3 regions of the Marinobacter sp. NP-4(2019) genome follow, and region 1 is predicted to be linked to each of the others. Evidence: predicted binding sites of a transcription regulator. Region 1 holds the regulator's gene; each other region holds the start of a gene.

Region 1 (3,279 bases):
GGATTGGCTACCTGCCCCAGGAAGCGTCGGTGTTCCGCAAGCTGACGGTGCGGGACAATATCATGGCGATCCTGGAGACCCGCAAGGAACTCAAACGGGCGGATCGCGAGGCCAAACTGGAAGAGCTGCTGGAAGAGTTCCACATTACGCACATCCGCGACAGCTTGGGCATGGCGCTGTCCGGCGGTGAGCGGCGGCGGGTGGAGATTGCCCGGGCGCTGGCGATGGAACCGGCGTTCATCCTGCTGGATGAACCCTTTGCCGGTGTCGACCCCATTTCGGTCAGCGACATCAAACAGATTATCCGGCACTTGCGGGACAAGGGGATCGGGGTATTGATTACTGATCACAACGTGCGTGAAACCCTGGACATTTGCGAGAATGCCTACATCGTTTCAGGCGGCCACATTATTGCTTCCGGAAATTCGGAGGAAATCCTGGCCAACCAGCAAGTGAAAGAGGTCTACCTCGGAAATGAATTCCGGCTTTGACCGGCGTCATATTCCAGAGCCGGTTTTACCATGACCCAATTGTCATGTCAGTGACAAGCAAGTACACTCGGCAAAGAACTTGCTTGGTCTGGCAAGTAGCCAGCATACAACGAATTTTTTTTGCAATCACTCGTTTACTGGGTGACGGATCCTGAACCATGGTTATGAAAGCGTCATTACAGTTAAAACTGGGTCAGAGCCTGACCATGACGCCCCAGTTGCAGCAGGCGATCAGGCTTCTGCAACTCTCTACTCTCGACCTTCAGCAGGAAATCCAGCAGGCTCTGGACTCCAACCCCATGCTGGAAACCTCGGAAGACGACGATACCCCGGATGCCAATACCTCCGAGCAGGACCACGAAGAGTCCCCGAAGTCCGAGGAAACCGCTTCGGCGACGGAGTCCACCTCCGACTGGGATGAATCCGAGAACGGTCCCGACTGGGCATCGGAGAATGACATTCCCGATAACATTCCGGACGATTTGCCAGTAGATACCGCCTGGGATGACATCTACCAGTCAGCACCGGCACCGGCGGCCCGCAATGAAGACGAGAACGACAGCGACTTCGAAACCCGCAATTCCCCGACCGAGACCCTTCAGGACCATCTCGAATGGCAGTTGAACCTGACCCCCCTGAGCGAACGGGACCAGGCCATCGCCCATGCCCTGATGGACGCAGTGGATGAGCGTGGCTACCTGGCCTCATCCATAGAGGAAATCCATTCCGGACTGGTGGACGACACCGAGGACGACCCGCTGGAACTGGACGAAGTGGAAGCAGTGCTGCACCGACTGCAGCACTTTGATCCACCCGGCGTCTTTGCCTGCAATCTGCAGGAGTGTCTGCTGATCCAGCTCAACCAGTTGCCGCCGGACACCCCCTGGCTGGCCCAGGCGCGACTGGTCATTACCCATTACATCAACCTGCTGGGCAACCGGGATTACGCACAACTGCTGCGCCGTAGCCGCCTGAAGGAAGATCAGTTGCGGGAAGTGCTGGCGCTGATCACCAGTCTCAACCCACGGCCGGGCGATTCGGTAGACCGGGCCGAACCGGATTACGTCATTCCCGATGTTATGGTTCGCAAGCACAACGGCCGCTGGCGAGTCGAACTCAATCCCGACATTGCTCCCCGGATCCGGGTCAATGCCAGTTACGCTTCCCTGATCAAGCGCGCGGACAGCAGCGCCGACAACACCTACCTGAGGGATCAGCTTCAGGAGGCGAAATGGTTCATCAAGAGCCTGCAAAGCCGAAACGAAACCCTGCTCAAGGTGGCCACACGGATTGTCGAGCATCAGCAGGGCTTTCTGGATCACGGCGAAGAAGCGATGAAGCCGTTGATTCTGTCGGACATTGCCCAGGCCGTGGAAATGCACGAGTCCACCATTTCCCGGGTGACCACCCAGAAATACATGCATACACCCCGTGGCATCTTTGAATTAAAGTACTTTTTCTCGAGCCACGTCAGTACTGATGAGGGTGGAGAGTGTTCCTCCACCGCGATCCGTGCCATGATCAAGAAACTGATTGCGGCAGAAACTCCGAAAAAGCCATTGAGCGATAGCAAAATTGCAGCCATGCTAGGAGAACAGGGTATCAAGGTAGCCAGGCGGACCGTAGCCAAATATCGTGAGGCTATGCACATTCCGCCTTCCAATGAACGGAAACGGCTGGTTTGACCCGACTGGATCCGCCGGCAGGAATAACGCCGGCACACCGTTGGCCCTCACCGGGGTCAGCATGATGACGACAGGAGACGCCTATGCAACTCAATATTTCAGGCCATCACGTAGAACTGACTCCCTCATTGAAAGATTACGTATCAGGCAAGTTTGAAAAGCTCGAGCGCCACTTTGACCACATCAGTAACTGTCAGGTGACGCTTCAGGTTGAGAAGGTAAGGCAAATGGCTGAGGCGACACTCCACGTGATTGGTGGTGAGATTCACGCAAAGGCTGAGAATGACGACATGTATGCAGCGATTGATTCGCTGATTGACAAACTGGACCGTCAGATTCTCAAACACAAGGAAAAGAACATCGATCGTATGCATGGTAATGGTGTCCGTTAAGATACCGGTTCCCAGGCATTCAAAATAATCGAGCTGCGGCACGAACGTGCCGCAGCCTTTTTTTTACGGAATTGCAGTCGATTCATGAGCGACACATCCCTGACTATCGAAAACATTCTTGCACCGGAACTGACCCTGTGCCGAACCCCGGCATCCAGCAAGAAACGGGTTCTGGAATTCATTGCCGAGCAGGTGAATCAACAGGATTCCTCTCTCAGCGAAACCCAGATCTTCAACAACCTGATTTCCCGGGAGCGGCTCGGCAGTACCGGCATTGGCCAGGGCATCGCCATCCCTCACTGTCGCCTTGAAGGGCTTGACCGGGTGGTTGGTGTACTGCTGACGCTGGAAGAAGGGGTCAGTTTCGATGCCATTGATAATCAGCCGGTGGATCTGGTGTTTGCCTTGATTGTTCCCAAGGAAGCGACCAGCGAACACCTGGAACTGCTGAGCCAACTGGCGGAGAAATTCAACGACCGGGGATTTTGCGATCAGTTGCGGCAATGTACGGATGCACAATCTCTCTACAGCTGCATGTTGGACGGTGATAGCTGATCATTTCTGAGCGGAGGCAAAAAGGCAATGAAACTGATTATTGTCAGTGGCAGGTCAGGCTCGGGAAAAAGTACGGCGCTTCACGTGCTGGAGGATCTGGGCTTTTACTGCATTGATAACCTGCCTATCGGCCTGCTCTTCCCCTTGACGACAGAA
Region 2 (3,279 bases), 1.2 Mb from region 1:
TGGACTAAAAGGCGTCCTTCGCCATCGCCGGGTCATTCGTCAGTACTTTGGCTCTATGCTGGTACTGGCCACTTTCAGTGTCGCGGCGTTTAATTCCCTGCTGTACTACGCTGCCATTACCTCCAGCGCCACCAACATTGCGCTGATCAACGCCACCATCCCCATCTTCATTGCTTTGCTGGCCTGGCTACTGCTGGGTGACCGCACCCGCCCGGTCCAGATAGTGGGTATCCTGCTGGCCGTACTGGGCATCCTGACCGTGATCGCCCGTGGCAAACTTTCCGTACTCACACAACTCGAGGCACAGCCCGGAGACCTGATCATGGTGGCTGCGGTGTTCAGTTGGGGGCTGTTTTCAGTCCTGCTCAGAAGACAGGCGGTGCCCTTGCCGGCACTGACCTTCCTGACCACCCAGATCGCCCTTGGCACGCTGGTGATCCTGCCGTTTTATCTGACCGAACTGATGTTCTTCAAGGGTGGTTTTGAGGTCGGTCGCACCACCATCATGCCATTACTCTATTTCGCCTTCTTTCCCGGCATTCTGGCCTACGCGTTCTGGAACCACGGCGTCCACCAGGTAGGCCCCGCCCAGGCCGCCATGTTTATGTACCTGACACCGGTATTTGCTTCAATACTCGCAGGTGTCTTCCTTGGCGAGCGCCTGGGAATGTTCCACATTGTCGGAGGGCTACTGATACTGGCGGGGCTATTCCTGGCAACACGTAAAGCGCCAGTCAGGCAATGATCTGAAAAAATACAGAACCCCGGGGGCTCCGCCCCGGGGTTCTGACAGGCCATTGGGGAAACACTTCCTTTTCAGTTGGTACGATGACGGGCACGCAGTCCCAGTCCAAGCAAACCCAATCCTAACAGCGCAAGGGTGCCTGGTTCAGACACCTGCGAGGCATCGGAGATCAGCTCGATTTTCGCCTTCACCTTGGCGCCGTATGTCTTGCCTTCATGCAGCCCGAAGATATAGCCCTCATTGAACACGGCATCAAACAGGGTCACCCGCAGAAGGCCATCACCCAGCGCACCAAACACCAGATCCAGTGGACCACCCCAGGTCAGATGGCCAGCCTGATAGTTTGCAAGCAAGATCTTCCTGACTCCGTCGGTTTCTCCATTCACCGAACCGAACAGCGCCTCCGGTGAGGTGAAGTTGAAGTCGACAGAGATCGACTGCGGATCCTTATCATCACTATTGACCGTCTCCTCATTGGTCCAGATCTTGAAGAGTGTAAAGTAATTACTTTCACCTTCCTCAAGGTTGAACGAGAAGGGGTTATCAGCAATGTCCGCAGAGTTAACCACCAGACCCGGATCAGATGAGTTGAGATTTACGTCATAGCTTGCAGTTATCTGCGCCGCACTTGTCAGTGTTGGGAAAAACAATACGGCGGCCAACAACGTGACCAGTGTAAATCGTGGCATGCTTGCCTCCCTGGGTTTCCCCATAATCCATTTATGAGTAACACCCTGAAGCCAAAGCATCCACAATGCCAACCCCGGCCTTTCGCTGTAAAACCAGAGGCCTGGGTACTTCCGTAAACTCAGCACTGGCCATGATCGTAAAAAAAACTGACACCGACCAGGAACGCCGGATCAGCCGTTAGCGGAAACGCCGGACAATCGCTGCTTCAATCCGCTCCAACGCCTGCTCCAGAACTGCCCGGGGGCAACCAATGTTCATCCGCATAAACCCGCTGCCACAGTCACCAAAGGTGAGGCCCGGATTCATCCCGACTCCCGCATCCCGCACAAAAAACTGTTTCAGATCCTTATCACCCAGCGCCAGTACCCGACAATCCAGCCACAACAGATAGGTGCCTTCCGGTACTGACAGGGTGATTTCAGGCAGACGCTGTGTCAGGTAATCCGCCACGTAGTCCCGGTTTTGCTGAAGGTAGGCCATCAGTTCATCAAGCCAGGGGCCACCGAACCGGTATCCAGCCTCAAAGCCGGCAATACTGAACGGATTACACTGCAACATGTGCAGAGAATCAAAGACGGTTTTCATCGCCTGACGACGGTCTGGGTCGGAAATCACCAGGGCCGACAACCCCAGGCCCGGCATATTGAAGGTCTTGCTCGGCGCAACGGCGGTTACCAGTGCATCCTCAGGGCCTGCCAGGCGGTCGAGTACACAATGCACCGGCTTATCCGGATACACCAGGTCACAGTGAATTTCGTCAGACAGCACCACCAGGCCATGTCGGCGGGCAATATCCAGTACCGCACGCAGTTCCTCATCGGACCATACCCGGCCAACCGGATTATGGGGAGAACAGAGCACCAGCAGGCGGGCATCGTCGCGGGCGGCGCACTGCTCCAGATGCTCCAGGTTCATCTGGTAACGACCATCGACACAGTCCAGCGGGTTCTCGATTACTGTCCGGCCGGTCTGCCTGATGGCGCTGAAAAACGGCGGATAAACCGGCGACTGAATGATGACGCCCTCACCGGGTTCCGCAAACGCCATGCATGCGGCATGAAGTGAGGGCACTACTCCCGGCGCCATCAGTATCCAGTCCCGCTCAATGGACCAACCATGACGGTCCCGGAACCAATCCATCATGGACTGATACAGGGAGTCCGGGAACAACGAATAGCCGTATATCGGGTGGCGTGCCCGGGCTTCCAGCGCCCGGGTAACGGCTTCCGGAGCCGGGAAGTCCATGTCCGCCACCCACAACGGCATCACATCCTCGGTACCGAACACCGCTCGGCGGGCGTCGAATTTTACCGAACAGGTCTGTTCGCGGATAACGAGCGTATCGAAATCAATGGGCACGTGGCGCTCCGATCAGTGATGTACACGGGTTAATCGCCATCATTCTGTGTCAGGAACATTGATAGCTGCAACCCGACATGTCCGGGTCCGCGCTCCCCTTAGGGCTTTGGTCGAAGATTCTCAGGTTTTCCTTGCCGAATACGGCCAACACTTGCGAACCTAACGGTTTATTGTCCATCGTCTGACAAATGAACCCCCTCGGAGTCTTCGAATGATTGGTCAGATCCTGTCCACGATGTTGCCGGTTTTCCTGATTGCCGGATGTGGCGCACTGTATGGCCGTTATCGAACCCCCGATATCCAGGGCCTGAATACCCTGAATATGGAGCTGTTCGTTCCCATGCTGGTGTTCGCGGTACTGGCAGACCAGCAGGCACCGCTGCAGGAATACACCAGCCTGGCCCTGGCAGCGACGGTGGTGGTGCTGGGCTCCGGCATTATCCTGTATCCCCTCGCGCGGGTGCTGAAGCTGGACCTGAAGACTT
Region 3 (3,279 bases), 1.1 Mb from region 1:
GATGCCGGACAGGTTACCGTCATCATCAGCGGTAAAGCCCTGCACACGCATGTTCTGGTTATTGGTTACGAATCCGTCCTTATCGATACCAAACTGGCCGGCACGGGAATAACGAATTTCCCCACCATTGTTCAGAACGAAGAAGCCATCACCGTTGATCGCCATATCCAGCCCGTTATCGGTGAAGCTGATATTGCCCTGCCCGAACGACTGCTTCACGTCCTGAACCCGTACGCCGTCACCCACCGGGTTGTTGCCGGAACTCAGGAAACCGCTGGCATAAAGGTCGCCAAACTGTGCACTGCTGCTTTTGAAACCAACGGTACTGGCATTGGCAATGTTATTACCGGTGACGTCCAGATCAACGGACGCTGCCCTCAAACCGCTAAGCCCTGTATTAAAAGCCATAATTCACCTCGTGGTTCCGCACCGGTAGATCAGTTAATTTGTTCGACATCCGACAGGGCAATGGAGCCCATACCCGACAGGTTCAGTGTGACCTTGCCGCCCTGACCGAGAGAGACACTGTCGACATTGGCACTCACCATCGTCGACAGCTGCTCCGTACCGCCGGGATAAGAACCCTCGGCAACAATGCGGTAAGGTCCGGGTGGCAAGGCATTGCCGTTACCATCTGTGCCGTCCCACTGGAAGGAGGCGACGCCGGCCTGGCTGGCACCAAGATCTATCTGACGAACCCGCTCACCGTTCTGGCTCTCAATGGAGACCCGCAGCCCGCCGGTGGAAGCCGGTACCTGGATTGTGCCGGTGATCTCGCCTTCGTTACCCAGTATGCCAATCTGTGATGGCGCCAGAACGGTCCGACCCACCATCGCCGACGCCTGCAGCGCCTGGGTGGAGCGGAACTGACTACCCAGCTCATCCACGCTCCGCGACACTCCCTGCATTTCCTCCAGGGAGCTGAACTGGGCAAGCTGGGAAATGAACTCACCGTTGTCCTGGGGTTCAAGCGGATTCTGGTTCTTCAGCTGGGCAATCATCAGCTCCATAAACTCGTTCTTGCCGAGCTCGCTGGTGCCGCCGCCGGCACTGCCCTGCTGGTGACGGAAATCGCCCAGCACATCGGAGACATTCGTCGGGTTAATTGCGCTCATCGGTCAGTCCTCGCCCGGTTACTGCTGCCCAAGTGTAAGAATGCGCTGCATCATGGATTTGGCCGTGTTCATAACGTCCACGTTCATCTGGAAGCTGCGGGAGGACGACATCATGTCGGCCATTTCCTCAACCACATTGACGTTGGGGTAGAACACATAGCCGTCCTCGTTGGCGGCGGGATGGTTCGGCTCATAGCGCATCTGCAGTTCCGCGTCGCTCTCAACTATGCCATCCACACGAACGCCCGCGCCGGGCCCCTCGTCACTTGCGAACGCCATCCCCTGCTGGTCAGGGTTCAGCATGGACTGCTGAATGGCCGCAAACACCGGCTTGCGGGCCCGGTAGGCTGTCTCAGTACTGGAACTGGCCGTTTCCGCATTGGCGATGTTGGACGCAGTGGTGTTCAACCGCAGCGACTGTGCGGTCATGCCGGAACCGGCAATATCAAAAATGTTACCCAGGGACATAATGCTGCTCCTCTAGCTGGTGTCTGCGCCCGGTTACTGGCCGGAGAGGGCTTTCTTCAGCCCCGAGAATTTACCGTCCAGGAACTGAAAACTCGCCTGGTAGTCCATGGCATTTCTCATGAACCGGCTCTGCTCCTGTTGCGTTTCCACGGTGTTGCCGTCAACGGAGGGCTGGTGCGGCACACGGTAGAGCAATTCGTTATCCTGGCCGCCGGGCGTGGTATCCATGTGAGCGTCGTGTGTCCGTTCCATGTTGAATCCACTGACGCTCTGTTGCGCCCGCTCCAGCATGGCGCGAAAGTCGACGTCCCTGGCCTTGAAGCCCGGGGTGTCCGCATTCGCCAGGTTATTCGCCAACACTTCACCACGCTTCACCCTTGCTTCCAGGGCGTGCTGGTGAATACCCAGTGCTTTGTCAAAGGAAATTGCCATACTGCCTCCCGAACCTTGTGCCCGGCCCTGCATTGGTTTGCCGGTTCACCTCTTTGCAGTGGATGAAGCAACGTCGATGCCAGTTTTAGGAAAGGCGCTAATTCAGGGGGCTGGAGAAGTATGTAGGGAGAAATAAACAATAAAACTCAGGCGTCAGCGAGCACAGTGATAGCAGAAGCGGCAATGGCTTTCCCCTCCCGGCCAACGAAGGCAAGGCAGATAGGCCCCATCGGAATTGTGAGGGTTCTGTATAACTGTTAACCTTTAGTCTTATGTCCGACTGTTAACAACTATAAAGAGCCGGTAGCAAAACCATGAGCGAACAAACCGACTTTCGGAACTTTTCTGAATTTTACCCGTACTATCTGGAAGAACACAGCGACGTTACCTGCCGGAGACTCCATTTCGTTGGCAGCCTTCTGGTCATCGTTGTTGCACTTTACGCCATTATAAGCGCCAAGCTGGCGTGGCTTCTGCTTTTGCCCGTGATTGGTTACGGATTTGCCTGGGTCGGCCACTTCTTCTTTGAGAAGAACCGCCCGGCCACATTCAAGTACCCGTGGTACAGCCTGATGGGCGACTGGGTCATGTTTCGCGACATCCTCATCGGAAGGATCCGATTCTGATATGATCAGCGCCCCCGTGGATCTGCGCAATGCCAGCAACAGTGCCGGCAAGTCCACGGCTGTGGATTCCCGGATGGATCCCGTCGCTATTCCGCCAATGCCGGATTATAACGGGCGCATCCTTGCCTACACCGCGACGGCCGCCATTATTGCCTCTGGCGTTTTCCAGGGCATTTTTCCCGACTGGATGCTGTGGCTGATTGCCGGAGCCCTGACCTGGCCCCACATCGCCCACCTTCTGAGCCGCCGCACCTTCCTCCGACATTCCCCACGTATCCGCCAGAAAATGCTGATTGTGGACTGTGTGATTGGCGGTGGCTTTATCGGCGCCATTGGCGTGGCCGCCATTCCATCGGTATCCGTTATGCTGATGCTGATGTTCAGCTGCCTGATCATCGGCGGCTTCCGGCAATGGGTGTTCGGGTCTGCATTCATGGCCGCCTCCCTGTTCATCGGGCTGGCCATTTTCGGCCCGGCCGAGAGCTTTCAGGCGCCACTGCTCACCAGCATCCTGTCACTACTGGCAACCGGCCTTTACATCTGCGTTACCGCCTTTTATTCCCACCAGCAGGCCCGGGCACTGATGATGGCGAAGACCCAGATCCAGAATCAGCGGGAGCAGTCCATCGCCCTCTCCC

The links. Region 1 encodes sigma-54, which starts transcription at its own class of promoters, with help from an activator protein. Its sites were predicted from a motif close to ANTGGCATNNANNTTGCTNT; they were not measured.
Region 2: EHN06_RS19585 (PEP-CTERM sorting domain-containing protein) is a predicted target of sigma-54. The motif match lies at 1,488-1,507, and genes of this name have one in related genera.
Region 3: flgB (flagellar basal body rod protein FlgB) is a predicted target of sigma-54. The motif match lies at 2,080-2,099, and genes of this name have one in related genera.

The regions. Positions count from the first base shown of each region.
Region 1 is NZ_CP034142.1:3,105,039-3,108,317, forward strand. It holds gene lptB (LPS export ABC transporter ATP-binding protein) at 1-491, shown strand, start outside; gene EHN06_RS14115 (RNA polymerase factor sigma-54) at 650-2,176, shown strand; gene hpf (ribosome hibernation promoting factor) at 2,260-2,568, shown strand; gene ptsN (PTS IIA-like nitrogen regulatory protein PtsN) at 2,653-3,123, shown strand; gene rapZ (RNase adapter RapZ) at 3,151-3,279, shown strand, end outside.
Region 2 is NZ_CP034142.1:4,299,297-4,302,575, forward strand. It holds gene EHN06_RS19580 (DMT family transporter) at 1-745, shown strand, start outside; gene EHN06_RS19585 (PEP-CTERM sorting domain-containing protein) at 817-1,434, opposite strand; gene EHN06_RS19590 (MalY/PatB family protein) at 1,613-2,794, opposite strand; gene EHN06_RS19595 (AEC family transporter) at 3,006-3,279, shown strand, end outside.
Region 3 is NZ_CP034142.1:1,980,728-1,984,006, reverse strand. It holds gene EHN06_RS09125 (flagellar hook protein FlgE) at 1-408, opposite strand, end outside; gene EHN06_RS09120 (flagellar hook assembly protein FlgD) at 438-1,115, opposite strand; gene flgC (flagellar basal body rod protein FlgC) at 1,134-1,583, opposite strand; gene flgB (flagellar basal body rod protein FlgB) at 1,617-2,015, opposite strand; gene EHN06_RS09105 (DUF962 domain-containing protein) at 2,330-2,641, shown strand; gene EHN06_RS09100 (adenylate/guanylate cyclase domain-containing protein) at 2,643-3,279, shown strand, end outside.